3 regions of the Streptomyces sp. NPDC002032 genome follow, and region 3 is predicted to be linked to each of the others. Evidence: predicted binding sites of a transcription regulator. Region 3 holds the regulator's gene; each other region holds the start of a gene.
The links. The regulator HrcA, encoded in region 3, represses chaperone genes, less so after heat shock. The targets are predictions, from matches to a motif close to TTNGCACTCNGNNNNNCNGAGTGCNAA.

Region 1: a site for HrcA is predicted at 5,561-5,587, ahead of groL (chaperonin GroEL). Genes of this name have one in related genera too.
Region 2: a site for HrcA is predicted at 4,518-4,544, ahead of groES (co-chaperone GroES). Genes of this name have one in related genera too.

What each region holds. Positions count from the first base shown of each region.
Region 1 covers NZ_JBIASM010000013.1:100,288-109,666, forward strand. The annotation lists gene otsB (trehalose-phosphatase) at 1-248, shown strand, start outside; gene ACFYYT_RS26785 (trehalose-6-phosphate synthase) at 329-1,801, opposite strand; gene ACFYYT_RS26790 (glucosyl-3-phosphoglycerate synthase) at 1,864-2,814, opposite strand; SAM riboswitch class I at 3,009-3,166, shown strand; gene thrC (threonine synthase) at 3,184-4,473, shown strand; gene ACFYYT_RS26800 (MoaD/ThiS family protein) at 4,508-4,783, shown strand; gene ACFYYT_RS26805 (cold-shock protein) at 5,187-5,393, shown strand; gene groL (chaperonin GroEL) at 5,717-7,339, shown strand; gene ACFYYT_RS26815 (phosphoribosylanthranilate isomerase) at 7,496-8,119, shown strand; gene ACFYYT_RS26820 (beta-glucanase) at 8,162-8,902, shown strand; gene ACFYYT_RS26825 (S8 family peptidase) at 9,256-9,379, shown strand, end outside.
Region 2 covers NZ_JBIASM010000003.1:638,983-648,361, reverse strand. The annotation lists gene ACFYYT_RS11075 (FtsW/RodA/SpoVE family cell cycle protein) at 1-487, opposite strand, end outside; gene ACFYYT_RS11070 (LCP family protein) at 475-1,713, opposite strand; gene ACFYYT_RS11065 (HAMP domain-containing sensor histidine kinase) at 1,809-3,173, opposite strand; gene ACFYYT_RS11060 (response regulator transcription factor) at 3,166-3,846, opposite strand; gene ACFYYT_RS11055 (DUF6234 family protein) at 3,948-4,388, opposite strand; gene groES (co-chaperone GroES) at 4,688-4,996, shown strand; gene groL (chaperonin GroEL) at 5,130-6,758, shown strand; gene ACFYYT_RS11040 (ester cyclase) at 6,947-7,654, opposite strand; gene ACFYYT_RS11035 (SDR family oxidoreductase) at 7,719-8,492, opposite strand; gene ACFYYT_RS11030 (LysR family transcriptional regulator) at 8,634-9,379, shown strand, end outside.
Region 3 covers NZ_JBIASM010000003.1:138,816-148,194, reverse strand. The annotation lists gene lepA (translation elongation factor 4) at 1-996, shown strand, start outside; gene ACFYYT_RS08820 (AMP-dependent synthetase/ligase) at 1,286-3,178, shown strand; gene hemW (radical SAM family heme chaperone HemW) at 3,235-4,467, shown strand; gene ACFYYT_RS08810 (DUF3097 domain-containing protein) at 4,496-5,299, opposite strand; gene ACFYYT_RS08805 (MBL fold metallo-hydrolase) at 5,328-6,059, opposite strand; gene hrcA (heat-inducible transcriptional repressor HrcA) at 6,282-7,301, shown strand; gene dnaJ (molecular chaperone DnaJ) at 7,302-8,441, shown strand; gene ACFYYT_RS08790 (nitronate monooxygenase) at 8,587-9,379, shown strand, end outside.

The DNA of each region.
Region 1 (9,379 bases), on a different contig from region 3:
TCCTTGAGGAGCGCGGCGCCGAGGCGGTGCTGTACGCGGGCGACGACCTCGGTGACCTCGCGGCGTTCGCGGCCGTCGAGAAGCGGCGCGCCGACGGTCTGCCGGGGCTGCTGGTGTGCAGCGGCTCGGCGGAGGTGCCCGAACTCGCCTCCCGCGCCGACCTGGTCCTGCCGGGGCCGGGCGCCGTCGCCGCCTTCCTCGCCCGCCTGGCCGACGCCCTGCCGGAGGCGGACGCGGACCCCGCCTAGGGACCGCGCCCGGGGACTGCGCCCGGGCGGCGGGGCCGGCCGGCCGCCCCGCCGCCCGGCTCCGCCGCCCCCGCCCCCGCTCAGAGCCCGGCCAGGGCCTCCAGCTGGGCCTCGAACCAGGCCGCCGGGGGCAGCGCCGTGGCCGCCGCGGCCAGCCGCTTCGTGCGCTCCGCCCGCTCCTCGCGGGGCATGGACAGGGCCTGGTGCAGGGCCTCGGCCGTCGCGCTCACGTCGTACGGGTTCACCGTGAGGGCGTCGCCCTTCAGCTCCTCGTACGCCCCCGCCCCGGTCGACAGCACCAGGGCGCAGCCTTCCTCCGAGACCACCGGGATCTCCTTCGCGACCAGGTTCATGCCGTCCCGCACCGGGTTGACCAGCGCCACGTCCGCCATCCGGTACGCCGCGAGGGAACGCGCGAAGTCGTCCTCGACCGAGACCAGGACCGGCTGCCAGTCCGCCGTCCCGAACTCCTCGTTGATCTCCGCCGCCAGCTCCCGCACCGAGGCCGTGTAGGACCGGTAGGCCTCCAGGTCCTGCCGGGAGGGGTAGGCGGAGGCCAGGTGCACCACCTGGCCGCGCCACTCGGGGTGCGTGGTGAGCAGCTCCCGGTAGGCCAGCAGGCCGCGCAGGATGTTCTTCGACAGTTCGGTGCGGTCCACGCGGACGATCGTCCTGCGGCCCGCGACCTCCGCCCGCAGCGCCGCCAGCTTGTCGTCCACGACCGGCCGGTGCGCGAGCGCCCGCAGGTCGTCCGCGTCCACGCCGAGCGGATACTGGCGGACCCTCGTGAAGCGCTTCTCCCCGTACCCGCTCCCGCTCCCGCCGGGGACCGTCCTGCGGTGCCACACCCCGTGCTCCCGGGACCCGGCGGGCGATGCCGGCTCCGCGATGCCGGCCGCGTCGTCCCGGCCGGCTCCGCTGATGAAGTGGCCCGACCAGCGCCGGTCGTGGAAGCCCAGCTCGTCCGCGCCGAGCATCCCCCACACCAGCCGGCCGCGGACGTCGTCCGGGAGCATCTCCATGAACTCCGTCGATGCCCACGGCGTGTGCGTGAAGTGCGCGATCCGCAGGTCGGGGCGCAGCTCCCGCAGCTGTCCCGGGACCAGCGCCAGGTGGTAGTCCTGCACCAGGACGCGGGCGCCCTGCGCCGCCTCCTCGGCCAGCGCCTCGGCGAAGGCCCGGTTGTAGGCCTCGTACGCCTCCCAGTGGCGGCGGAACGCCGCGTCGAAAACCGGCTCGCGGGGGACGTCGTAGAGGTGGTGGTGGGTGAACCAGAGCACCGAGTTGGCGATGCCGTTGTACGCGCCGTCGTAGACGCCGGGATCGATGTCCAGCATCCGGACGCCCGGCTCGGCGGTCCCCCGGCGCACCGCCTCCCGGTCCGCGTCCGAGAGCGCGGCGCAGATCCAGAGGGCCTCCGGCTGCTTCGCGAGGGCCGCCGACAGGCCGGAGACGAGCCCGCCCCCGCCGCGCCGGGCGCTGAGGGTGCCGTCGTCGGAGAGGGCGTACGAGAGCGGGCCGCGGTTCGCGGCGACGAGTACCTGAGAAGCCATGCCGCGAACCTAGCCCGGCCCGCCCCGGCTCAAACCGAGCCGTACGCCACATCCCCGGCCGCTCAGGCCACCCGGCTCCGCGCGTACTCGGCGATTCCGGCCATCGGCGGCCGCTCCTCGGTGTCCACCGGGTAGGTGCGCGGGACGAACCCGTCCGGCCCCCGCTCGAACTGCGTCAGCTCGGGCCGTACGAGGTGCGCGCGCGAGAGCCGCAGCTGGGCCGTGCGGTAGATCGCGGCGGCCATCCGGCCCAGCGCCTGCCCGTCCTGGTGCCGGTGCAGCCGGACCCCGACGTCGACCTGGGCCAGCGCGTCGAGCCCGACCGTGTGCAGCGCGTCCACCAGCAGGCCCAGCTCGACGCCGTAGCCGACGGGGAAGGGCAGCCGCTCCAGCAGCGAGCGCCGTACGGCGTACTCGCCGCCCAGCGGCTGCACGAATCCGGCCAGCCGCGGCCAGTTCAGGTTCAGCAGCGGGCGGGCCACCAGCTCGGTGACCCGGCCGCCCTGGCCGGGGGCGTCGCCCAGCGGGCGGTCGTACATGGCCTTGACGAACTGCACCTGCGGATCGGTCAGCAGCGGGCCGACGATCCCGGAGACGAAGGAGGCGGAGAAGTCCCGCAGGTCGGCGTCGACGAAGCAGACGACGTCGCCCGTCGTCGCGAGCAGCGAGCGCCACAGCACCTCGCCCTTGCCGGGCAGCGCCGGGATCCGCGGCAGGATCGCGTCCCGGTGCACGACCCGGGCGCCGGCCTTCGCGGCCACCTCCGCCGTACGGTCGCGGGACCCGGAGTCGACCACGACCAGCTCGTCCACCAGGGGGGTCGCGAGGCCGTCGATGAGATCGCGCCGGATCACCTCCACGATCCGCCCGACCGTGGCCTCCTCGTCGAGCGCGGGCAGCACCACGCTGACCGTCGTCCCGGCCGCCCGTTTCCGGTCGAGCAGCTGGTCGAGCGGTCGGTCGGCGGCGGACCAGGAGCGGTCCGCCAGCCAGCGCTCCACCTCATCCAGCACTCTCAGCACTCCTTGCTCCTCGGCACCACTCATTGTTTTGGGCCGAAATGTGATCCATCTCGCCGTTCGGACGGCTGTCTCAACCACCCGGGCCTTCGGTTACAGTCTTGAACAACGCGAAGGACCACCGCATGCCGGGGGTCCCGCGGACAAACGCACCGGCGCGCCACAGAGCGCGTGTGCCGGTGCCATACCGCTCATCCAGAGGGGCAGAGGGACACGGCCCGTTGAAGCCCCGGCAACCCTCCAGTCGGTTCTCGCGATGCGTTTCGAACGCACTCCTGCGAGGTCCCCGGCTCGGGAAGGTGCCAATTCCGTCTCATGGCGAAGTGCGCCATGGGGAAGATGAGGAGAAAGGGCCTCGCCGTCATGGCTGCACAGACTGTCGCCACCTCCGCCACCCTCGGATCCGTCGATCTCGGACCCGCCACCGGCCTTTCCTGCCGGGAGTGCGGAACCCGCTTCGAGCTCGGCCCCGTTTTCGCCTGCGTCGAGTGTTTCGGTCCGCTCGAAGTCGCCTACGACCTGCCGCTCGGCGACCCCGAGGCCCTGCGCGCGGCCATCGAGGCCGGCCCGGACAACATCTGGCGCTACGCCCCGCTGCTGCCCGTCCCGGCGGACGTGGCCTCCAAGCCCAGCCTGAACCCCGGCTTCACCAAGCTCGTGGACGCCCGGAACCTGGCCAAGGAGCTGGGTGTCACCGGCAAGCTCTACGTCAAGGACGACTCCGGCAACCCGACGCACTCCTTCAAGGACCGCGTCGTGGCCATCGCCGTCGAGGCCGCCCGCGCCTTCGGCTTCACCACCCTGTCCTGCTCCTCCACGGGCAACCTGGCCGGCGCCGTCGGCGCCGCGGCCGCCCGCGCCGGCTTCCGCTCCTGCGTGTTCATCCCGCACGACCTGGAGCAGGGCAAGGTCGTCATGGCCGCCGTCTACGGGGGCGACCTCGTCGGCATCGAGGGCAACTACGACGACGTCAACCGCTTCTGCTCCGAGCTCATCGGCGACCCGCTGGGCGAGGGCTGGGGCTTCGTCAACGTCAACCTGCGCCCCTACTACGGCGAGGGCTCCAAGACGCTGGCGTACGAGATCTGCGAGCAGCTCGGCTGGCAGCTGCCCGACCAGATCGTCATCCCGATCGCGTCCGGCTCCCAGCTGACGAAGATCGACAAGGGTCTGCAGGAGCTGATCAAGCTGGGTCTGGTCGAGGACAAGCCGTACAAGATCTTCGGCGCCCAGGCCGAGGGCTGCTCCCCGGTGTCCACCGCCTTCAAGGCGGGGCACGACGTGGTCCGCCCGCAGAAGCCGGACACCATCGCGAAGTCCCTGGCCATCGGCAACCCGGCGGACGGCCCGTACGTCCTGGACATCGCCCGGCGCACCGGCGGTTACGTCGAGGACGTCAACGACACCCAGGTCGTCGAGGCCATCAGGATCCTGGCGCAGACCGAGGGCATCTTCGCCGAGACCGCGGGCGGCGTGACCGTCGGCGTGACGAAGAAGCTCATCGAGAACGGGCAGCTCGACCCGGCGCTGACCACCGTGATCCTGAACACCGGTGACGGCCTGAAGACCCTGGAGGCGGTGGCCGCCGACAGCGGCCAGAGCGCCGTCATCCGCCCCAGCCTGGACGCGTTCCGCGCCGCCGGCCTGGCCTGACCCTTCCCACGACTCCCGGAAAGGCGGTAGCGCCATGAGCGTCAACGTCCGCATCCCCACCATCCTGCGCACCTACACCGGCGGCGTCGCCGAGGTCCCGGCCGAGGGCGCGACCCTGGCCGAGGTCATCGAGTCCCTGGAGCGCAGCCACCCCGGCATCGCCGGCCGGGTCCTGGACGACCAGGGCAAGCTCCGCCGCTTCGTGAACGTCTACGTCAACGACGACGACGTGCGCTTCGAGGGTGGTCTGCAGGCGGCGACGCCGGACGGCGCCGGCGTCTCGATCATCCCGGCCGTCGCGGGCGGCTGACGCTCCTGCCCCGCCGGGCACCGGACGTAAAGTGAATTGCCCCCTCCGCTCATAAGCGGAGGGGGCAATTCTGCTTGATTGGGCGCGGTAGGGTTGGGGAAGTCCCCTCCGCTGTTCTTGCCCGCCGCATATGAGCGGGGCCGGGGAGGGTTGACATTGAGTCAACATGCGTGCGGCCTTTGGGTCTTTGGCGAGGATTGCCTGGCCCGAGTTGCCCGGCAATATGCCAAATTTTCACTCTATTTCAATGTTTCCCCGTGTCCAGAATTCTCGTCGGAATGACCTGTCGCAGACAGCACCGGTGCGGATACATTCAGCCGCGGTCGAGGCGTTCCGGCGCAACTTCTGACCCGGGTCCGCGAAGTGCGGACCCGCGCAAGGGCCAGTAATAGGGGAGTTAGGCATGGCTCAGGGCACCGTCAAGTGGTTCAACGCGGAGAAGGGCTACGGCTTCATCGCGGTCGACGGTGGTGCGGATGTGTTCGTCCACTACAGCGCCATCCAGATGGACGGGTACCGCACCCTTGAAGAGGGTCAGCGGGTCGAGTTCGAGATCTCGCAGGGCCAGAAGGGTCCGCAGGCGGACATGGTCAAGCTCGCTGCCGGCTGAGTCCCCAGCGCGATCGACCACCGACGCGACTCACCACGAGGGGCCCACATCCTGGACACGGGATGTGGGCCCCTCGTGCGTTGTGCCGCCCCGCCGCACGGCCGGAAGCCGACCGGGATCACCCCGAGCCGCTTGCACTCGCGGGGGTCGAGTGCTAATCATTGGCGTTAGCACTCTCCTGGTGAGAGTGCTACCAAAACGAGGACCGGGTCGGTGAGGCCCGACGGGTCCGGCGGGAAGGAACCGCCGGCTCCGCAGGCCGTCCGTCGCGGGCGCGGGCGCGGTCCGGAGCAATCCACCCCTGTCCGGGAGGACCACTTCAGATGGCCAAGATCATTGCGTTCAACGAGGAGGCCCGGCGCGGTCTCGAGCGTGGCATGAACCAGCTCGCCGACGCCGTCAAGGTCACCCTTGGCCCCAAGGGTCGCAACGTCGTCCTTGAGAAGAAGTGGGGCGCGCCCACGATCACCAACGACGGCGTCTCCATCGCCAAGGAGATCGAGCTCGAGGACCCGTACGAGAAGATCGGCGCCGAGCTGGTCAAGGAAGTCGCCAAGAAGACGGACGACGTCGCCGGCGACGGTACGACCACCGCCACCGTTCTCGCCCAGGCGCTCGTCCGCGAGGGCCTGCGCAACGTGGCCGCCGGTGCGAACCCGATGGCCCTCAAGCGCGGTATCGAGAAGGCCGTCGAGGCCGTATCCGCCGCCCTGCTGTCGCAGGCCAAGGATGTCGAGACCAAGGAGCAGATCGCTTCGACGGCCTCCATCTCCGCCGCCGACACCCAGATCGGCGAGCTCATCGCCGAGGCCATGGACAAGGTCGGCAAGGAAGGCGTCATCACCGTCGAGGAGTCGCAGACCTTCGGTCTGGAGCTTGAGCTCACCGAGGGCATGCGCTTCGACAAGGGCTACATCTCGGCCTACTTCGCCACCGACATGGAGCGTATGGAGGCGTCGCTCGACGACCCGTACATCCTGATCGTCAACTCCAAGATCGGCTCGGTCAAGGACCTGCTGCCGCTCCTGGAGAAGGTCATGCAGTCCGGCAAGCCGCTGCTGATCATCGCCGAGGACGTCGAGGGCGAGGCCCTGTCGACCCTGGTCGTCAACAAGATCCGCGGCACCTTCAAGTCCGTGGCCGTCAAGGCCCCGGGCTTCGGCGACCGCCGCAAGGCCATGCTCGGTGACATCGCCATCCTCACGGGCGGCACCGTCATCTCCGAGGAGGTCGGCCTCAAGCTGGAGAACGCCGGTCTCGACCTGCTCGGCCGCGCCCGCAAGGTCGTCATCACCAAGGACGAGACGACCATCGTCGACGGCGCCGGTGACAGCGACCAGGTCCAGGGCCGCGTCAACCAGATCCGCGCCGAGATCGAGAACTCCGACTCGGACTACGACCGCGAGAAGCTCCAGGAGCGCCTCGCGAAGCTGGCCGGCGGCGTGGCCGTCATCAAGGCCGGCGCCGCGACCGAGGTCGAGCTCAAGGAGCGCAAGCACCGCATCGAGGACGCCGTTCGCAACGCGAAGGCGGCCGTCGAGGAGGGCATCGTCGCCGGTGGTGGCGTGGCCCTGCTCCAGGCCTCCTCGGTCTTCGAGAAGCTTGAGCTCACCGGCGACGAGGCGACCGGCGCCAACGCCGTCAAGCTCGCGCTGGAGGCCCCGCTCAAGCAGATCGCCGTCAACGGTGGTCTCGAGGGTGGCGTCGTCGTCGAGAAGGTGCGCAACCTCCCGATCGGTCACGGCCTGAACGCCGCGACCGGCGAGTACGTCGACATGATCGCCGAGGGCATCATCGACCCGGCGAAGGTCACGCGCTCCGCGCTGCAGAACGCCGCGTCGATCGCCGCGCTGTTCCTGACGACCGAGGCCGTCATCGCCGACAAGCCCGAGAAGGCCGGTGCCCCCGCGGGCGGCGGCATGCCGGGCGGTGACATGGACTTCTGATCGGCCCCGGCTGATCGGCTGTTCTCGAACGAGGGCGGCACCCCCACCGGGGGTGCCGCCCTCGGGCGTTCCCGGGGGACCGCGTCCCCGGCGGACCGCGTGCCCGGGGGGTGGGACGTATCGCCGCGGTGGGGACCGGTTTGGAAGACTCGGGGCATGACTGCAAGCAGTGGACCGTTCGTCAAGATCTGTGGGCTGAAGACCGCCCGTGACGTCGACGTGGCCGTGGCGGCCGGGGCCGACGCCGTCGGGTTCGTCTTCGCGGCCGCCAGCCCGCGGACCATCGCGGCCGGCGCCGCCCGGGAGCTGGTGGCCCGGGTGCCCGAGGGGGTGCTGACCGTCGGCGTGTTCCGCGGGCAGGGCGTCGAGGAGGTGCGCCGGCTCACCGAGGAGAGTGGCGTGCGCGGCGTACAGCTGCACGGGGAGGAAGGACCGGCGTACTACGAGGCCCTGCGCGCCCCCGGCCGGACCCTGCTGCGGGCCACCGCCGAGCACGTCCGGCGCTGCGGCGAGTACGGCGAGGACCTGCTGCTGCTCGACGCCCCCGACCCGGGCTCCGGCAAGCCGTGGAACTGGGGATCGGCGCAGTTCACGGCCCCCGAGGGGCAGTGGCTGCTGGCCGGCGGGCTCACCCCGGACACCGTCCGGGAGGCCCTCGCCGTGACCCGCGCCTGGGGGGTCGACGTCTCCAGCGGGGTCGAGGCCGAACGCGGCGTGAAGTCCCCCGAGCTGATCCGCGCCTTCATCGCCGCAGCGCGATCGTACGATTACTCTCAGTGAGAACGGCGGTGTGGCGCGCCGCCGGGCGGGCAGAACCGCTCCATGGAACCGGAAACGTTCGGATGGCTGCGGCGCCTCACCCGCCGCCTCGCCCCCGGAGGCGGCGGCGGGGGCCTGCCCGTGCTCGCCCCGCGCCTCACCCCCGTCTTCACCGCCGACTTCGCCTCGACCACCCAGTGGGTGGCCGGCCGCTCCTGGGCCTATCCCGACGGCGGCCCGGTCAATCCGGGCGACAACAAGCTCGACCACCTCGTCGACGACCCCGCCTACAGCCGCGGCGGGACCTTCCTGGCCACCCTGCGCCCCGACGGCGACTGGGACACCGGGCTGCTCACCACCGAGGGCAGCGACCAGGGGTTCACCGTCCGCACCGGTGACGTCCTGGAGGCCCGGGTGCGGCTGCCCGTGGAGACGGGGGCCTGGCCCGCGATCTGGACCTGGCGCGACGGCGGCCAGGAGATCGACGTCTTCGAGTACCACCCCGACAACCCCGACCTGCTGGAGCTGTCGAACCACGTCCGCGAGGCGCACCGCTACCACCGCGATCCCTCGGTCCGGCCCGGTGCCTGGGTCGACCTGAAGGTGGAGTTCGGCCGGAGCTCCGTCGTCTGGTGGGTCAACGGCAGGCGGGTCTTCTCCGACCGCCGGGGGGTCGGGCGCGGCTGGTACGCGTACCTCATCGTCAACCTCTCGGTGTCGGCCGGCCGCTACCACCCGGCGCCCGGCCCGGAGCTGACCCGCATGTCCTACGAGGTGTCCCGGCTGCGGGTGCTGCGGGCCTGACGGGCGCCGCGCGGGGAGGCACGCGGGCCCGGGGCGGACGCCGGGGGATCGGCCTGGCGGCGGGGGGCGGCTCGAGTCGGCTCCGCCTCCGCCGATACGCCGGAGCCCACTCCGGCTCCGCTGCACACGTCCGCGAACGCCATCCCGGGCAGCTACATCGTCACGCTCGCCAAGTCCTTCCGTCCGGCGGAGTTCGCGAAGGCCCTGGGCCTGCAGACGAAGTTCACCTACGGGGAGACGATCAACGGGTTCGTCCGCGAGGCGTACGGCGTGCTGTCCGTGGACCAGGACGCGCGGGTGAGCGCCCCGCCGGTCCCCGACAAGGCGGTCGGCGCCATGTCGCCCGCCCACTCGTGGGGGCTGGACCGATCGACCAGCGCTTCCTGCCGCTCGACAACAACTTCAGCGCCCACGGCAGCGGCCAGGGGGTGACGGCGTACATCGTCGACACCGGCATCGACTTCACGCACTCCGAGT
Region 2 (9,379 bases), 500 kb from region 3:
CCCCGTACGTGTCCGCGCCGAAGAACGCGGGCGCGATCAGCAGCACCAGCGCGACGGCCATGGTGATGTAGATGAACCGCTGGAGCAGCCGGTGGTCGCGCAGCAGCGCCACCACCAGGATGCAGGCGGCGACCCCGACCACCGTCCACATCAGCTGGCCGGGCGCGTTCGCGTCGGACCCGTACCGCTCGATGTACCCCTGGTCGAGACGGTGGATCAGCACCAGGCCGAGCCCGGTCAGCAGCATGGCGAGCGGGAAGATCAGCGGATCCGCGTACGGGGCGAACCGGCGGATGCCCAGGTGCCCCACCAGGGAGAGCAGCGTCATGCTGATGACGAAGCTGGTGAGCTGCTGCGGCAGCTCCCCGTTCATCGCCAGACCGGCGCTCACATGGCCGAAAACCGCGATGCCGATGACGAGGAGCAGCAGCAGCGCTTCGGTGCGGCGGCGGGCGCCCGAAGCCGTCAGCGGCCTCAGTCCACGCACGGGACGCCGCCGCCGTCGATGGTGCCGGGCTCTTCCCCCGGTGACGGGGGCGACGGCGGTGATGAGGGTGACGCCGACGGCGGTGATGAGGGTGACGCCGGCGGCGACGAGGGGGGAAGGGGAGCAGAGGACATGGCGCTCGGTGCACTCGGGGTGGCAGTGGTCTGGGGACCGATCTGCTCGGCAATGAGGCGCTTTATCTTCATATCATCTACGACGTTGATGTCCTCCCCATGGTTCCTTCCGAACCCCTCGACGGGGAGTGTCGTAAACCGCACTTTTCCGCCGGACAGGTTCTTCGCCTGCTTCACGAACCCCAGCAGGTCCCAGCCCGCGTCCGTCACGACGTCCTCCTTCGCCGTGTCGATCAGCCTGAGCAGCTTCACCGGGTCCGTGAAGGTCCCGGCCGAGTTCAGCTTCTGCGTCGCGCCCGCCAGGAAGGCCTGCTGCCGCTTCGTCCGGTCCAGATCCCCCATGGCCAGCCCGTGCCGCTGCCGTACGAAGGCCAGGGACTGCCGGCCGTTCAGGGTCTGCCGGCCCGCGGGGAAGTCAGCGCCGGAGTACCGGTCCTTCACCGGCTTCTTCAGGCACACCGGTACGCCGTCCAGCGCATCCGCCAGGTGGTAGAAACCGGCCAGGTTCAGCTCGGCGAAGTGGTCGACCGGGACGCCGAGGAAGCCGCGCACCGTGTCGATCTGTGCCCTGCGCCCCGCCTCGCGCCCCTCCTGCTCCAGCCGCCGCCGGTCGCGCACCCCCTGCGCCGACAGCTGGTCCTCCCGGGCCGCCTTCGCCAGCCCGTACGCCTTCTTGACCTTGTCCTTGCCCCGCCCCGGTATGTCCACGAAGTCGTCGCGCGGGATCGAGAAGGCCTGCGCCCGGCCGCCGTCGCCCGGGACGTGCAGCAGGATCAGGGTGTTCGCGTTGTAGCCGCCGATGTCCGAGCTGCCCGCGTGCAGCTGGTCCAGGACCTCCTCGGGCAGCGGGTCGCCGTTCTGGTCGCGGCGGCTGTCCAGGCCCATGAGCAGGATGTTCACGTCCCCGTGCGCCGATTTCTCGGCGCCCTCCAGGGCCTTGGAGCTGCCGATGCTCGATGCCAGGTCCCGGTAGACGTACCAGGCGGTGCCGCCCGCCATCACCGTCAGGGCGCAGCCCGTGATCAGCAGGGTGCGGCCGATCCGCCGCGGCGAGGGCCGGCGGCGGCTGGTCTTCCTCCGTTGCGCGCTCATGCCTGACGATGCTCGCGCAGACCCGCTGAAGGAATCCTGAGCGCGCAGCAGCCCCCCACGCGCCCGCCCCGCCCCGCCCCCTCAGCCTCGCCCCCTCACCCCCTCCCCGGGATCCGCAGCCGCAGCCGCGCTCCGCCGCCCGGCGCCGGCAGGGCGCGTACGTCGCCCCCGTGGGCCCGCGCGATCTCCCGGGCGATGGCCAGCCCCAGCCCGGTGCCGCCGCTCGCGCGGCCCCGGTCGGCGTCGAGGCGCACGAACCGCTCGAAGACCCGGTCGCGGTCCGCCTCCGGGATGCCCGGCCCGTCGTCGGTCACCTCCAGCACCGCCCAGCCGTCCTCGGCGGCGGTCCGGACCAGGACCCCGGTACGGGCGTGCCGCAGGGCGTTGTCCACCAGGTTGGCCAGGGCCCGCTCCAGCCGCGCCGGATCCCCGTACGCCGGTACGGGCGCCCGCGCCTCCAGCCGCAGCGGCACCCGGGGAGCGGACCGCCGGGCCGCGTCCTCCGCCGCGAGCAGCGCCAGGTCCACCGGTTCGGCGGGGCGGGGCGCGGGTCCGCCGTCGAGGCGGGCCAGCAGCAGCAGGTCGGCGGCGATCCGCTGGAGCCGTTCGGTGTCGGCCAGCGCGGCGGCCACCGACTCCCGGTCGGGGTGCTCCCGGGCGAGGGCGATTTCCAGCCGGGCGCGGACGGCGGCCAGGGGGTTGCGCAGTTCGTGCGAGGCGTCGGCGGTGAACTGGCGCTGGCGGGCGTCGGAACGCTCCAGCCGGTCGAGGGTGTCGTTGACGGTCCGGGCCAGCCGGGCGATCTCGTCGGCGCCGCCGGGGTCGGGGACGCGCCGGTCCAGCTCGCTCGCGGTGACGGCGGCCAGCTCGGTGCGGATCGCGGTGACGGGGCGCAGCGCGTGTCCGGTGACCCACCAGGCCAGGGCCGCGGAGAAGGCGATCAGCGGGGGCGCGCCGGCGAGGAGTCCGAGGGCGGTGGCGCGGGTGGCGTCGTCGACGTCGCTGAGCACGGTCATCGCGTACACGGCGTAGGGGGCGTGCGGGTCGTGCGCGCCGGGCGGGCCGGGGGTGGTGACCACCACCGCCGTGCGCCGTTCCGCGCCGGGGTGGGCGGGCGGGAGGACGGTTGCGCGGGAGTCCTGGCCGGGGGCGGGCCGCAGTGCGGTGAGGCCGGGGACGTCCTGGGGGCCGCCGCTGGTGGCGACCGTCCGGCCGGCCGCGTCCCGTACGAGGACCAGGTCGACGCCGCTCTCGGGCGCGGGCAGCCGGCCGCCGGGCGGCAGCGTCCGGGTGTCGAGCTGGGCGGCGACCTTCCGGGCGGCCAGCTCGGTGCGGCCGGTGGTGTTGTCGAGGAGGTTGGCGCGCGTGAGGGTGAACAGCCACAGTCCGCCGGTGGCCAGGACGGCGGCCATCGCGAGCGCGGCGGCCAGGGCGGCCCGTGCGCGGACGCTGCTAACCACCGTCGGGGGCCATCCGGTAGCCGGTGCCGTGGACGGTGAGGATGGAGCGCCGGCCGAAGGGGGCGTCGATCTTCTTGCGCAGGGAGGAGACGTAGACCTCGACGATGTTGGGGTCGATGCCGTGGGGCGCGTCCCAGACCTCGTCGAGGATGTCCTGTTTGGCGACGGCCCGGCCGGGGCGCTCCATCAGGCAGGCGAGCACGCCGAGCTCGCGCGCGGTGAGCTCGATGTCGATCTCGCCCCGGCGGCAGCGGCGGTCCTGCGGGTCGAGGACCAGGTCGCCGGCGCGCAGCACGGTGGGTTCGGGGGCGGCGGCGCGGCGGGCGAGGGCGCGCAGGCGGGCGCCGAGCACGACGAAGGAGAACGGTTTGGTGAGGTAGTCGTCGGCGCCCGCGTCCAGGCCCTCGGCCTCGTCGTACTCGCCGTCCCTGGCGGTCAGCATCAGGACGGGGGTGGGGTCGCCGTGGGCGCGCATCCGGGCGCAGATCTCGGCGCCGCCGAGGCCCGGGAGCATCAGGTCCAGCAGGACGGCGTCGTACGGCCCGCCGGTGAGGGCCAGTTCCAGCCCGCGGTGGCCGTCGCGGGCGACCTCGACGCGGTGGCCGTCGGCGGACAGGCCCTGGCGGAGGGACTCGGCCAGGTTGTCTTCGTCTTCGACCACGAGGATGCGCACGGCTCAACTGTCACACACGGGCTACAGGGCACACACGGGCCAACCATCACATACTGCCCATCTCGCACGCGCCGCCCGGCCGCCGCCGCGCGCCGGCCGGATCACCCTCCCGGACACGCGTGGTCGTCCCCGCCGCCGGCGCACGGCCCGTACGTCCCCCCGTGCCCCGGCGCGCCGTGCCCCGGCGCGGGCGCGGGCGCCGGCCGCAGCTCGTCGCGGGACTCGACGGCGATGGCCGCGGTGCCCAGGAGGATCACCGCGCACACCAGGGCCTGGACGCATCCGGTGACGGGGGCGCGGCGGCGGAAGGCGCGCCCGGAGAGGACGGCGGCGCCCGCGGCCGCCAGCACGAGCCCGCCCAGCACCCAGATCAGGACCCGGCGCCCGCGGCCCTCGTCACTGCCGCCGGGGTCCCAGGCGGCGAAGACCGAGCAGTAGAGGCCCGCGGCGATGACGGCCGCCTCCAGTACGGTCAGCAGCAGGGCCCCGGCGAGGTCCGCGGCCCAGCCGGGCCCGCCGCGCCCACTCGGTGTCGTCGTCATGGACGCAGTGTGGTCCGGGGGCGGCCGCCGACGCCTGAGTACGGGTACTCAGGCTGCCCCGGGGCCGTCCTCGGACCGCCGCCCGGGGGGCTGAGGAGAGGCCGGATCGCGACGCCGCGCGCAGCTGGATTGGCACTCCGCTTGACCGAGTGCTAATCGCCGGAATAGTGTCGCACCTGGCACTCGCCACTGGTGAGTGCCAACGCAGCGACAGGTAGGTCCGGCACCCGCGACGACGGATCGACCTGGTCGCCACCCCAGACAGTTAACCCCGGATCTCCGAAGGGGGAGGTCGGATCGTGACGACCACCAGCTCCAAGGTTGCCATCAAGCCGCTTGAGGACCGCATCGTGGTCCAGCCGCTCGACGCCGAGCAGACCACGGCCTCTGGCCTGGTCATCCCGGACACCGCGAAGGAGAAGCCCCAGGAGGGCGTCGTCCTCGCGGTCGGTCCCGGTCGCTTCGAGGACGGCCAGCGTCTCCCGCTCGACGTCACCGTCGGCGACGTCGTCCTGTACTCCAAGTACGGCGGCACCGAAGTGAAGTACAACGGCGAGGAGTACCTCGTCCTCTCGGCCCGCGACGTGCTCGCGATCGTCGAGAAGTAAGACACTTCTCCAGTTTTTGTTTGAGCTACGCCCCTGGTCACCCCTGCTGATGCCGGGCGGCGAGGGGCGTAGTTCGTTCCAGGCGGTCGCGGTGAGCGGCCGGGGATCGCAACGAGAGGGCTGAACCGCTCCCATGCCGAAGATTCTCAAGTTCGACGAGGACGCCCGTCGCGCTCTCGAGCGCGGCGTCAACAAGCTTGCCGACACGGTCAAGGTGACGATCGGCCCCCGCGGCCGCAACGTCGTCATCGACAAGAAGTTCGGCGCTCCCACCATCACCAACGACGGTGTCACCATCGCCCGCGAGGTCGAGCTGGACGACCCGTACGAGAACCTGGGCGCCCAGCTGGTGAAGGAGGTGGCGACCAAGACCAACGACATCGCGGGTGACGGCACCACCACCGCCACCGTGCTGGCCCAGGCGCTGGTCCGCGAGGGTCTGCGCAACGTCGCCGCGGGCGCCTCCCCGGCCGCCCTGAAGAAGGGCATCGACGCCGCGGTCAAGGCCGTGTCCGAGGAGCTCCTCGCGACCGCCCGTCCGATCGAGGACAAGTCCGACATCGCCGCCGTGGCCGCGCTCTCCGCGCAGGACTCGCAGGTCGGCGAGCTCATCGCCGAGGCGATGGACAAGGTCGGCAAGGACGGTGTCATCACCGTCGAGGAGTCCAACGCCTTCGGCCTGGAGCTGGAGTTCACCGAGGGCATGGCCTTCGACAAGGGCTACCTCTCGCCGTACATGGTCACCGACCAGGAGCGTATGGAGGCCGTCCTCGACGACCCGTACATCCTGATCAACCAGGGCAAGATCTCCTCCATCCAGGACCTCCTGCCGCTGCTCGAGAAGGTCATCCAGGCCGGCGGCTCCCGCCCGCTGCTGATCATCGCCGAGGACGTCGAGGGCGAGGCGCTCTCCACCCTCGTCGTCAACAAGATCCGCGGCACCTTCAACGCGGTCGCCGTCAAGGCCCCCGGCTTCGGTGACCGCCGCAAGGCGATGCTCCAGGACATGGCCACCCTCACCGGTGCCACCGTCATCGCCGAGGAGGTCGGCCTCAAGCTCGACCAGGCCGGTCTGGACGTCCTCGGTTCCGCGCGCCGCGTGACCATCTCCAAGGACGACACGACCATCGTCGACGGCGGCGGCAACAGCGCTGACGTCGCGGGCCGCGTCAACCAGATCAAGGCCGAGATCGAGTCCACGGACTCCGACTGGGACCGCGAGAAGCTGCAGGAGCGCCTGGCGAAGCTCGCCGGCGGCGTCTGCGTCATCAAGGTCGGCGCCGCCACCGAGGTGGAGCTCAAGGAGAAGAAGCACCGCCTTGAGGACGCCATCTCGGCGACCCGCGCCGCGGTCGAGGAGGGCATCGTCTCCGGCGGTGGCTCCGCGCTCGTCCACGCCGTCAAGGTCCTGGAGGGCAACCTCGGCCTGACCGGCGACGAGGGCACCGGCGTCTCCGTCGTCCGCCGCGCCGCCGTCGAGCCGCTGCGCTGGATCGCCGAGAACGCCGGCCTCGAGGGCTACGTCATCACCTCGAAGGTCGCCGAGCTCGACAAGGGCCAGGGCTTCAACGCCGCCACCGGCGAGTACGGCGACCTGGTCAAGGCCGGCGTCATCGACCCGGTCAAGGTCACCCGTTCCGCGCTGGAGAACGCCGCTTCCATCGCCTCCCTGCTGCTCACGACCGAGACCCTGGTCGTCGAGAAGCCGGCCGACGAAGAGGCCGACGCCGGTCACGGCCACGGTCACGGCCACAGCCACTGAGGCTGACGCCGCCTGACGCGTGAGAAGGCCCTGGTCACCGCTGCCGAGCGGGGGTGACCAGGGCCTCTTGCGTGCCCGGCGGGATCGGGCGGGATCCGGGCGGGATCCGGCGGATCCGGGCGGTGGCCGGCTGATCCGGGCGGTGTCCGGCTGATCCGGCGGTGCCCGGCGTCAGGCGCCGCCACCCGTCAGGACGGCCGGCCTTGTGCCATGCCCAGCTGCCGCATCAGCCCGGGGGCGTCGTAGTACCACCAGTCCTCCGCGATCTGCCCGTTCTCGATCCGGCAGGTCGTGCTGCCCGACATGGAGACTTCCCGGGCGGTCGGGGCCATGCCCATGAACTCGCCCCGGTGCGTGCCGCGCCAGTCCCACAGGGTGGTGACGCAGTCCCCTTCGGCGAGCTGGCGCGTCAGGGAGAAGGTGAAGTCGAACGCGTCGCGCCACATGGAGATGGTGCGCCGCACTCCGTCCCGGCCGTTGCCCCGGCCCTCCGTGTCCATCATGTCGTGGCTGATGTAGTCGGCCGCGATGCACTCCTCGATGACGTCGAAGTCACCCTTGACCGCGATGTCCTCGAAGAACCGGTTCGCGACGAGCTTGTTGAGGTACTCGTCGCGGACCACGTCGAGGTTCATGAAGGTGGGCATCCCCTCGCAGAGGGCGACCATCTCCTGGAACATCCGGTCGGTCTCCGGGAGGTGAGAGTTCCTCATGGCCTCCTCGTACGAGGGGAATTCGACGAGGTCCACGTAGTGCGTCCGCGCGTCCCGATCCCGGCCGATCATGGTGTGGGTGACCGTGCGCCTGCCACTGGTCTGTTCCGCGTAGCGGTCGATGAGGGCGTTCATCTCCTCGAACCGCGTGGTCTCGTAATCGATTACCTGTACGAATGTCATCGGGTCGCCTCCCGCGGTGGATGGGACACGTCCAGTTTAGGGAGATTTCACCCGGTCGGCCGGGTTACTGGGGTCCGTACTTGCGGCCCGTACGGGAGGACACCCCGCCGAGCAGCCCGCGCGGCGCCAGCTTCACCACGCCCATCAGCGCCTTGTACCGGGGGTCCGGGATCGACACGGTCTTGCCGCGCGCCAGGTCGGCCAGCGCGGCCGCCACCAGCTTGTCGGCGTCCAGCCACAGCCAGCCGGGGATGTTGTCGGTCCCCATGCCCGCCCGCTGGTGGAACTCGGTCCGTACGAAGCCCGGGCACAGCGCCATCAGCCGCACCCCCGAGCCCGCGAGGTCCTTCGCGGCGCCCTGGGTGAACTGCACGACCCAGGCCTTGCTCGCGCCGTAGGTGCCGCGCGGGACGAAGGCGGCCACCGAGGCCACGTTGACGACCCCGCCGCGCCCGCGCGAGCGCATCGACTCGGTCGCCGCCGAGGTCAGCCGCAGCACCGCCTCGATGTGCACCTTGATCATGGTCAGCTCGTCGGCCATGGAGACCTCGAGGTAGCGGCCCTTGTTGCCGAACCCCGCGTTGTTGACCAGCAGGTCCACGGGGTGCGTACGGTCCCCGAGGCGGGTCTCGACCGACGCGATGCCCTCCTCCGTGGAGAGGTCGGCGGCCAGCACCTCCGCCTCGATGCCGTGCCGGTCGTGCAGCTCCGTGGCCTGCTCGGCCAGCCGCTTGGTGTCGCGGGCCACCAGTACGAGGTTGTGTCCCTGGGCGGCCAGCCGCCGGGCGAAGGCGGCGCCGATGCCCGCCGTGGATCCCGTAATCAACGCAGTCGTCATGTGCGCAACCTAGCCGCCGTCCCGATCGGCGTCCGTACCCGAGCGGGTGCATCCGTGAGGGCCGGGTGCCGCCGGGCGGGTCTGCTCAAAGGGGCGGTGGAACATTGGCGTCGGGGTCAAAGTCTGACTTATGCTCGAAAGGTGATTGAGGCACGCCATCTCCGGGTCCTGCGCGCTGTCGCCGGGACCGGGTCCTTCTCCGCCGCCGCCCGCGAACTCGGCTGCACCCAGCCCGCCGTCTCCCAGCAGATGAAGGCGCTCGAACAGTCGGCCGGCACCCCGCTGCTGATCCGCACCGGCCGCGAGATGCGGCTGACCCAGGCCGGCGAGGCCCTGGTGCGGCACGCCGCCGGGATCCTGGCCGGGCTGACGGCCGCCGAGGAGGAGGTCGCGGCCATCGCCGGGCTGCGCGCCGGGCGGGTGCGCCTGGTCTCCTTCCCGAGCGGCAGCTCGACCCTGGTGCCCACCGCGCTCGCGGCGATGCGCGCCGCGCACCCGGGCACCCGGATCTCGCTGGTCGAGGCGGAGCCGCCGCGGTCCGTGGAGATGCTGCGCGAGGGCGACTGTGATCTGGCGCTGGCCTTCCGCTACGGGGGCGACGGCGGCGGGGAGCGCGGGGCGGCCGCCGAATGGGAGGACCTGGTGGTCACCCCGCTGCTGACCGACCGGCTCGTCGGGCTGGTTCCCGAGGGCCACCGACTGGCGGGGGCCGAGCGGGTCGGCATGGCGGAGCTGGCCGAGGAGCCCTGGATCGCGGGCTGTCCGCGCTGCCGCCGCCATCTGGTGGAGGTGTGCGAGGGCGTGGGGTTCACCCCGCGCATCGACTTCGCCACCGACGACTACCCGGCCGTGGTCGGCCTCGTCGGGGCCGGTCTCGGGGTGGCGGT
Region 3 (9,379 bases):
GACACCATCACCAGCCTGAACAACGGCGCGACCGAGGCCCTCGGCGGCTACAAGGACCCGCGTCCGATGGTCTTCTCGGGCCTGTACCCGCTCGACGGTTCGGACTACCCGGACCTGCGCGAGGCCCTGGACAAGCTCCAGCTCAACGACGCCGCGCTGGTCTACGAGCCGGAGACCTCGGCGGCGCTGGGCTTCGGCTTCCGCGTCGGCTTCCTCGGCCTGCTCCACCTGGACGTGGTCCGCGAGCGCCTGGAGCGCGAGTTCGGCCTCGACCTGATCGCCACCGCGCCCAACGTGGTCTACCGGGTGGTGCTGGAGGACGGCAAGGAAGTCACCGTCACCAACCCGAGCGAGTTCCCCGAGGGCAAGATCAAGGACGTGTTCGAGCCGGTCGTGCGGGCCACCCTGCTCGCGCCCTCCGAGTTCATCGGCGCGATCATGGAGCTGTGCCAGCAGCGCCGCGGCACCCTCCTCGGCATGGACTACCTCTCCGAGGACCGCGTCGAGATCCGCTACACCCTCCCGCTCGCGGAGATCGTCTTCGACTTCTTCGACCAGCTGAAGTCCAAGACGCGCGGTTACGCCTCCCTCGACTACGAGCCCACCGGCGAGCAGGCCTCCGGCCTGGTCAAGGTCGACATCCTGCTGCACGGCGACAAGGTCGACGCCTTCTCCGCCGTCACCCACAAGGACGCCGCCTACGCCTACGGCGTGCGCCTGGTCGCCAAGCTGCGCGAGCTCATCCCGCGGCAGGCCTTCGAGATCCCGATCCAGGCCGCGATCGGCTCCCGCGTCATCGCCCGCGAGACCATCCGCGCCATCCGCAAGGACGTCCTCGCCAAGTGCTACGGCGGCGACATCTCCCGCAAGCGCAAGCTGCTGGAGAAGCAGAAGGAGGGCAAGAAGCGGATGAAGATGGTCGGCTCCGTGGAGGTCCCGCAGGAGGCCTTCATCGCCGTCCTCTCCAGCGACGAGTCCGGCGCCAAGAAGAAGTAACCGGCCGGTAACCGACAGCTGCCACGAGCCGCAGTACCAAGCGGTCGCCAAGGGCGGGTCAAGAAGCACCCTCACCCCATGTCGGACAAAAGGGCCCACATGCCTACGCATGGGGGCCCTTTTCGTTATCAAGCGGCCGCTCGGGAGCCCTTACGCGGCGGGCGCACGGCCTCTACGCTGATCACTGCTCGATGGTTACTCGCCAGTTTCAAAAGCTGCCAGCACCACCCGCCCGTCCCAAGCGCCCCCACGCCCACGCCCTGCCGCGTGGACCGGTCCGGAGGATGTCGTGAGCGACACACAGACCATGATCGAGAACCGCCCGCCCACCGTGGCGGCCCTCTTCCTTGACCGCGTCGCCGCCACGCCGAACGCGGAGGCCTACCGCTTCCCCGTGCCGGCGGCCGGTCCGGAGGGCGGCCCCGACGACTGGAAGTCGCTCAGCTGGGGCCAGGCGGCCGAGCGGGTCTTCGCCATCGCCGGCGGTCTGATCTCGCTCGGCCTGCGCTCCGAGGAGCGCGTCGCGCTCGCCTCCAACACCCGGGTCGAGTGGATCCTCGCCGACCTCGGCGTGATGTGCGCGGGCGGCGCGGTCACCACCATCTACCCCAGCACCAACGCGGAGGAGTCCTCGTACATCCTCGCGGACTCCGAGAGCCGGGTGCTGATCGCCGAGGACGCGGCCCAGCTGGCGAAGGCGCGCGAGCGCCGGGCCGGCCTGCCGAACCTCGCCCACGTGGTGGTCCTGGAGGCGGCCGACGCGGTTCCCGCCGAGGGTGACCCCGAGGGCTGGGTGCTCTCCCTCGCCGACCTGGAGGCGCGCGGCAACGCGCACCTCGCCGAGCATCCCGAGGCGGTCCGGGAGCGGATCGCGGCCATCACCGCGGACCAGCTCGCCACCCTGATCTACACCTCCGGCACCACCGGCCGCCCCAAGGGCGTCCGGCTGCCGCACGACAACTGGTCGTACATGGCCAAGGCCACCGTGGCCACCGGGCTGATCACCAAGGACGACGTCCAGTACCTGTGGCTGCCGCTGGCCCACGTCTTCGGCAAGGTGCTGACCTCCGGGCAGATCGAGGTCGGCCACGTCACCGCGGTCGACGGCAGGATCGACAAGATCATCGAGAACCTGCCGGTCGTCCAGCCGACCTACATGGCGGCCGTCCCGCGCATCTTCGAGAAGGTCTACAACGGCGTGGCCGCCAAGGCCCGGGCCGGCGGCGGCGCCAAGTACAAGATCTTCCAGTGGTCGGTGGGCGTCGCCCGCGAGTACGCCAAGGTCACCCAGGACAACTTCCGCCGCACCGGCCAGGCCACCGCGCCCTTCGGCCTCGCCACCAAGCACAAGATCGCCGACGCGCTCGTCTACTCCAAGCTCCGCGAGGCCTTCGGCGGCAACCTGCGCGCCGCCGTCTCCGGCGCCTCCGCGCTCGCCCCCGAGATCGGGTACTTCTTCTCCGGCGCGGGCATCCACATCCTGGAGGGCTACGGCCTCACCGAGTCCAGCGCGGCCTCCTTCGTCAACCCCGGCGAGGCCTACCGCACGGGCACCGTCGGCAAGCCGCTGCCCGGCACCGAGGTCCGCATCGCCGACGACGGCGAGGTCCTGCTCCGCGGCCCCGGCATCATGCAGGGCTACCACGGCCAGCCCGACAAGACCGCCGAGGTGCTGGAGAGCGACGGCTGGCTGCACACCGGCGACATCGGCGAGCTGTCGCCCGACGGCTACCTGCGCATCACCGACCGCAAGAAGGACCTGATCAAGACCTCGGGCGGCAAGTACGTCGCCCCGGCCGAGGTCGAGGGCCAGTTCAAGGCGATCTGCCCGTACGTGTCGACCATCGTCGTGCACGGCGCCGACCGGAACTTCTGCTCCGCCCTGATCGCCCTCGACGAGCCGTCGATCCTGGTCTGGGCGGCCGAGAGCGGCCTGGAGGGCAAGACGTACGCACAGGTCCTGGCGGCGCCCGAGACCAGCCGTCTGATCGAGACGTACGTCCAGACCCTCAACGAGGGCCTCCAGCGCTGGCAGACGGTCAAGAAGTTCCGCCTCCTGCCGCGCGACCTGGACGTCGAACACGGCGACCTCACGCCCAGCCTCAAGCTGAAGAGGCCGGTCGTCGAGCGCGAGTTCAAGTACCTCATCGACGAGATGTACGAGGGCGCCCGCGAGGCCTGACCGGGCGCGCCGGCGAGCGCGTAAACGACCTTCGGGCAGTGCGGGACAATGGATCCATGCCTTCCGCACTGCCCGACGGTGAACCCATGCCCGAAGACGGCTCGCTGCCGTCGCACGCCCTGGCGGGTGCCGGGGACCGGCCGCTCGGGTTCTACCTGCACGTTCCGTACTGCGCCACGCGCTGCGGCTACTGCGACTTCAACACCTATACGGCCACCGAGCTGCGGGGCACCGGCGGCGTGCTCGCCTCCCGGGAGAACTACGCCGACACCCTGATCGACGAGGTCCGCCTGGCCCGCAAGGTGCTCGGCGACGACCCCAGGGCCGTACGGACCGTCTTCGTGGGCGGCGGCACGCCCACGCTGCTGCCCGCGCGGGACCTCGTACGGATGCTCGCGGCGATCCGGGACGAGTTCGGGCTGGCCGAGGACGCCGAGGTGACCACCGAGGCCAATCCGGAGTCCGTGGACCCGGCGTACCTCGCGGAGCTCCGCGCGGGCGGCTTCAACCGGATCTCCTTCGGCATGCAGAGCGCGAAGCAGCACGTCCTGAAGGTGCTGGACCGCACGCACACCCCCGGCCGGCCGGAGGCCTGCGTCGCGGAGGCCCGCGCGGCGGGCTTCGAGCACGTCAACCTGGACCTGATCTACGGCACGCCCGGCGAGTCCGACGAGGACTGGCGGGCCACCCTGGCCGCCGCCCTCGGCGCGGGCCCCGACCACATCAGCGCCTACGCCCTGATCGTCGAGGAGGGCACGCAGCTGGCCCGCCGGATCCGCCGCGGCGAGGTCCCGATGACCGACGACGACGTCCACGCCGACCGGTACCTGATCGCCGACTCCGTCATGGCCGCGGCCGGGTACTCCTGGTACGAGGTGTCGAACTGGGCCACCACCGAGGCCGGGCGCTGCCTGCACAACGAGCTGTACTGGCGCGGCGCCGACTGGTGGGGCGCCGGTCCCGGCGCCCACTCGCACGTCGGCGGGGTCCGCTGGTGGAACGTCAAGCACCCCGGCGCCTACGCGGCGGCCCTGGCCGAGGGGCGCTCCCCGGGCGCGGGGCGCGAGCTGCTGTCGGCCGAGGACCGGCGCGTGGAGCGGATCCTGCTGGAGCTGCGCCTGGCAGACGGCGTCCCGCTGTCGCTGCTCGCCCCGGCCGGGCTCGCCGCGGCCGGCCGGGCGCTGGCCGACGGGCTGCTGGAGGCGGCCCCCTATGAGGCCGGCCGCGCGGTACTGACCCTGCGCGGGCGGCTGCTGGCCGACGCGGTGGTCCGGGACCTGGTGGACTGACCGGCCGGCCCCGCCCCCCGGGCGGGGCCTACGCCGGGGCCGTGACGAAGTCGATCAGCTCCTCGACGCGGCCCAGCAGGACGGGCTCCAGGTCCCGGTACGAGGTCACCCGCGACAGGATGTGCCGCCAGGCGGCCCCGGTGTTCTCGGGCCACCCCAGGGCCCGGCACACGCCCGTCTTCCAGTCCTGGCCGCGCGGGACCACCGGCCACGCCGCGATGCCGAGCGCGGACGGTTTCACCGCCTGCCAGACGTCCACGTACGGGTGGCCCACGACCAGCACGTCGGGGCCGTCCACGGACGCCGCGATCCGGGACTCCTTCGAGCCCGGCACCAGGTGGTCCACCAGTACGCCGAGGCGGGCGTCCGGGGCCGGGGCGAAGCCGGCCACCACCGCGGGCAGGTCGTCGACGCCCTCCAGGTACTCCACGACGACCCCCTCGACGCGCAGGTCGTCGCCCCAGACCCGCTCCACCAGCTCGGCGTCGTTGCGGCCCTCCACGTAGATCCGCCCCGCCCGCGCCACCCGGGCCCGCGCGCCCGGGACGGCCAGCGAGCCCGAGGCCGTACGGGCGGGCGCGGCGGACGCCCGCGAGGGGCGGACCAGGGTCACCGCCGCGCCCTCCAGCAGGAAGCCGGCCGGCTCCATCGGGAAGACCCGCCGCTTGCCGAAGCGGTCCTCCAGGGTCACGGTGCCCGCCTCGCAGCCCACCACGGCCCCGCAGAAGTCGGTGCCCGCCACCTCGACCACCAGGTCGGGGTCGGCGGGCACCTCGGGCACGGGCCGGGCGCGCTTCCACTGCGGGGTCAGGTCGGGGGAGTACTCACGCATCCGGCCGACGATAGGAGAGCGGCCCCGCTCACGCCTCCGACACGCCGAACCGGGCGGCCAGTGTGGCGCGTTGCGCACGGACGAAGGCGGCGTCGACCACCGCACCGTGCCCCGGCACGTACAGGGCGTCCTCCCCGCCCAGGGCGAGCAGCCGGTCCAGGGCCGCGGGCCACTGGCCGGGCACCGCGTCCGGGCCGGCCTGGGGTTCGCCCGACTCCTCCACCAGGTCCCCGCAGAACACCGTCTCCCGCTCGCCCGGTACCAGCACGGTCAGGTCGTGCTGCGAGTGCGCGGGCCCGAGGTTGGCCAGCAGCACCCGGGCGCCGCCCAGGTCCAGCGTCCGCTCGTCCGACACCGGGTGCTCCGGCGCCCGCAGCAGGGCCGCCGACCCGGCCGCCTCCGCCCCGTCCAGACCGTGGTGGGAGGCGCTCGCGCACAGCTCCTCGCGGCCGCCCGGGGTCCCCAGGAGCCGGTCCAGGCCGACCGCCCCGTAGAACGCGGCGTCCGCGAAGGCGGGAGAGCCCAGCACGTGGTCGAAATGTCCGTGGGTGAATGCGATATGGGTCACGCTCCGGCCGGTCAGCCGCTCCGCTTCCGACCGCACCAGGGCCCCCTCGCGCACGCACGAACCGGGGTCGACCAGGAGCACCGACTCGTCTCCCACCACCAGTCCCACCGTGCAGTCCCACACCGGAAGCCGTCTGCGCCCGACCCGTCCGGTCAGCCGTTCCCAGCCCGCCTCTTCCCAACGTACGTCCATGCGGCGACGCTACCCTGGCGGGCCGCCCTTGCCCGGGGCGTACCGCCCACCCGTACACTGACCGGGGGTTCTCTGGCACTCGGGTGCTCAGAGTGCCAACGAAGGGCCGGAAGGGCCCGGGGTGACCCGGCCGCGACCGGTCCGCCGGGAGCGATCGACGACCGATCGTGACCGACCGATGACCGACCGATGACCGACCGACCGCATCCGGAGGTGTGCGCGATGCTCAGTGAACGCAGACTCGAAGTGCTGCGCGCCATCGTCCAGGACTATGTCGGAACGGAGGAGCCGGTCGGCTCCAAGGCCCTCACCGAGCGGCACCGGCTCGGCGTCTCGCCCGCGACCGTGCGCAACGACATGGCCGTGCTGGAGGAGGAGGGCTACATCGCCCAGCCCCACACCAGCGCGGGCCGGATCCCCACGGACAAGGGCTACCGCCTCTTCGTCGACCGCCTCGCCGGGGTCAAGCCGCTGTCCACGCCCGAACGAAGGGCGATCCAGAACTTCCTCGACGGCGCCGTCGACCTCGACGACGTGGTCGGCCGCACCGTGCGGCTGCTCGCGCAGCTCACCCGGCAGGTCGCCGTCGTCCAGTACCCCTCGCTGACCCGCTCCACCGTCCGGCACGTCGAGCTGCTGTCGCTGGCCCCGGCCCGGCTGATGCTCGTACTGATCACGGACACCGGGCGGGTCGAGCAGCGGCTCGTCGACACCCAGACCCCCTTCGGCGAGATCTCCCTCGCCGATCTGCGGGCACGGCTCAACAGCCGGGTCGTCGGCCGACGGTTCACCGACGTGCCGCAGCTCGTGCAGGACCTTCCGGAGTCTTTCGAGGCGGACGACGACCGGGCGACCGTCAAGGCCGTCCTGGCGACGCTCCTCGAAACGCTGGCCGAGGAGGCGGAGGAGCGGCTGATGATCGGCGGCACCGCCAACCTCACCCGCTTCGGACATGATTTCCCCCTGACGATCAGGCCGGTGCTCGAAGCGCTTGAGGAGCACGTCGTGCTCCTCAAGCTGCTGGGCGAGGCCAGTGAGTCGGGGATGGCCGTACGCATCGGTCACGAGAACGCCTACGAGGGGCTCAACTCCACGTCGGTCGTCTCGGTCGGCTACGGTTCGGGCGGCGAAGCAGTCGCCAAACTCGGCGTGGTCGGACCGACCCGCATGGACTACCCCGGAACGATGGGAGCGGTACGCGCAGTGGCACGTTACGTCGGACAGATCCTGGCGGAGTCGTAAGTGGCCACGGACTACTACGCCGTACTCGGCGTGCGCCGCGACGCTTCCCAGGACGAGATCAAGAAGGCCTTCCGGCGCCTCGCGCGTGAACTCCACCCGGATGTGAATCCGGATCCGAAGACGCAGGAGCGCTTCAAGGAGATCAACGCGGCTTACGAGGTGCTCTCGGACCCGCAGAAGAAGCAGGTCTACGACCTCGGCGGCGACCCGCTGTCCTCCTCGGGCGGCGGCGGTGGCGCCGGCGGCTTCGGAGCCGGCGGCTTCGGCAACTTCTCGGACATCATGGACGCCTTCTTCGGCCAGGCCTCGCAGCGCGGACCGCGCTCGCGGACCCGCCGGGGCCAGGACGCCATGATCCGTCTGGACCTGGAACTGGACGAGGCCGCCTTCGGGACGACCAAGGACATCCAGGTCGACACGGCCGTCGTCTGCACCACCTGCTCGGGCGAGGGTGCCGCTCCCGGCACCTCCGCGCAGACCTGTGACATGTGCCGCGGCCGCGGCGAGGTCTCGCAGGTCACCCGGTCCTTCCTGGGCCAGGTCATGACCTCGCGCCCCTGCCCGCAGTGCCAGGGCTTCGGCACCGTCGTCCCGACCCCGTGCCCCGAGTGCGCGGGCGACGGCCGGGTCCGCTCCCGCCGCAGCCTGACGGTCAAGATCCCGGCCGGCGTCGAGAACGGCACCCGGATCCAGCTCGCGGGCGAGGGCGAGGTCGGCCCCGGCGGCGGCCCCGCCGGCGACCTGTACGTGGAGATCCACGAACTGCCGCACCCGACCTTCCAGCGCCGCGGGGACGACCTGCACTGCACCGTCACCATCCCGATGACGGCGGCCGCGCTCGGCACCAAGTGCCCGCTGGAGACGCTGGACGGCCTGGAGGAGATCGACATCCGGCCCGGCACCCAGTCCGGCCAGGCGATCCCGCTGCACGGGCGCGGCGTCACGCACCTGCGCGGCGGCGGCCGCGGCGACCTCATCGTGCACGTCGAGGTCACCACCCCCGCCAAGCTCGACGCGGCGCAGGAGGACCTGCTGCGCCAGCTCGCGAAGCTGCGCGGCGAGGAGCGCCCGACCGGCCAGTTCGCCCCCGGCCAGCAGGGCCTCTTCAGCCGTCTGAAGGACGCCTTCAACGGCCGCTGAGCGACACCGAACGGCCTGTACGAGCCCGGTCCGGGGACGCCCCGGACCGGGCTCCGTGCTTCCCTCACGCGGGCAGGAAAGCGGACTATGCCAGGCGAATTGCCGTGATTCGGTGCGGTGCGCCGGACGTGGCACGATGCAGTCCATGTCCTCCGCACCGAACGGTCTCCACCAGTACCCGATCGTGCAGGCCCCCATGGCGGGCGGGGTGTCCGGCCCGGCCCTCGCCGCCGCCGTGTGCGAAGCGGGCGGGCTGGGTTACCTCGCCGGCGGCTACAAGACCGCCGACGGCATGTACCAGGAGATCAAGCAGCTGCGCGGGCTCACCCGCCTGCCCTTCGGCGTCAACCTCTTCCTCCCGCAGACCGGCTACGTCGACCCCGCCGCCGTCGAGGCCTACCGCGGCCAGCTCGCCGGCGAGGCCGCCTGGTACGGGGTCTCGCTCGCCGAAGAGGACATCATCGGCACCTGCGACGACGGCTACGACGCCAAACTCGCCATCCTCCTGGAGGACCCGGTCCGGGTCGTCTCCTTCACCTTCGGCTGTCCCGCCCCCGAGGCCCTCGCCCGCCTGCGCGCGGCCGGTACGCACACCGTCGTCACCGTGACCTCCGTCGACGAGGCGCGCGCCGCCCAGGACGCGGGCGCCGACGCCGTCTGCGTCCAGGGCGTCGAGGCGGGCGGCCACCAGGGCACCCACCGCGACGACCCGGAGACCGACGGCACGGCGGGCGTCGGCCTGCTCGCGCTGGTCGCGCAGGTGCGCGAGGCCGTGGCGCTCCCGATCACCGCCGCGGGCGGCCTGATGCGCGGCGCGCAGATCGCGGCGGTGCTCGCGGCGGGGGCGGAGGCGGCGCAGCTCGGCACGGCCTTCCTGGTCTGCCCGGAGTCCGGCGCGCACCCCCTGCACAAGAACGCCCTGACCGACCCGCTGTTCG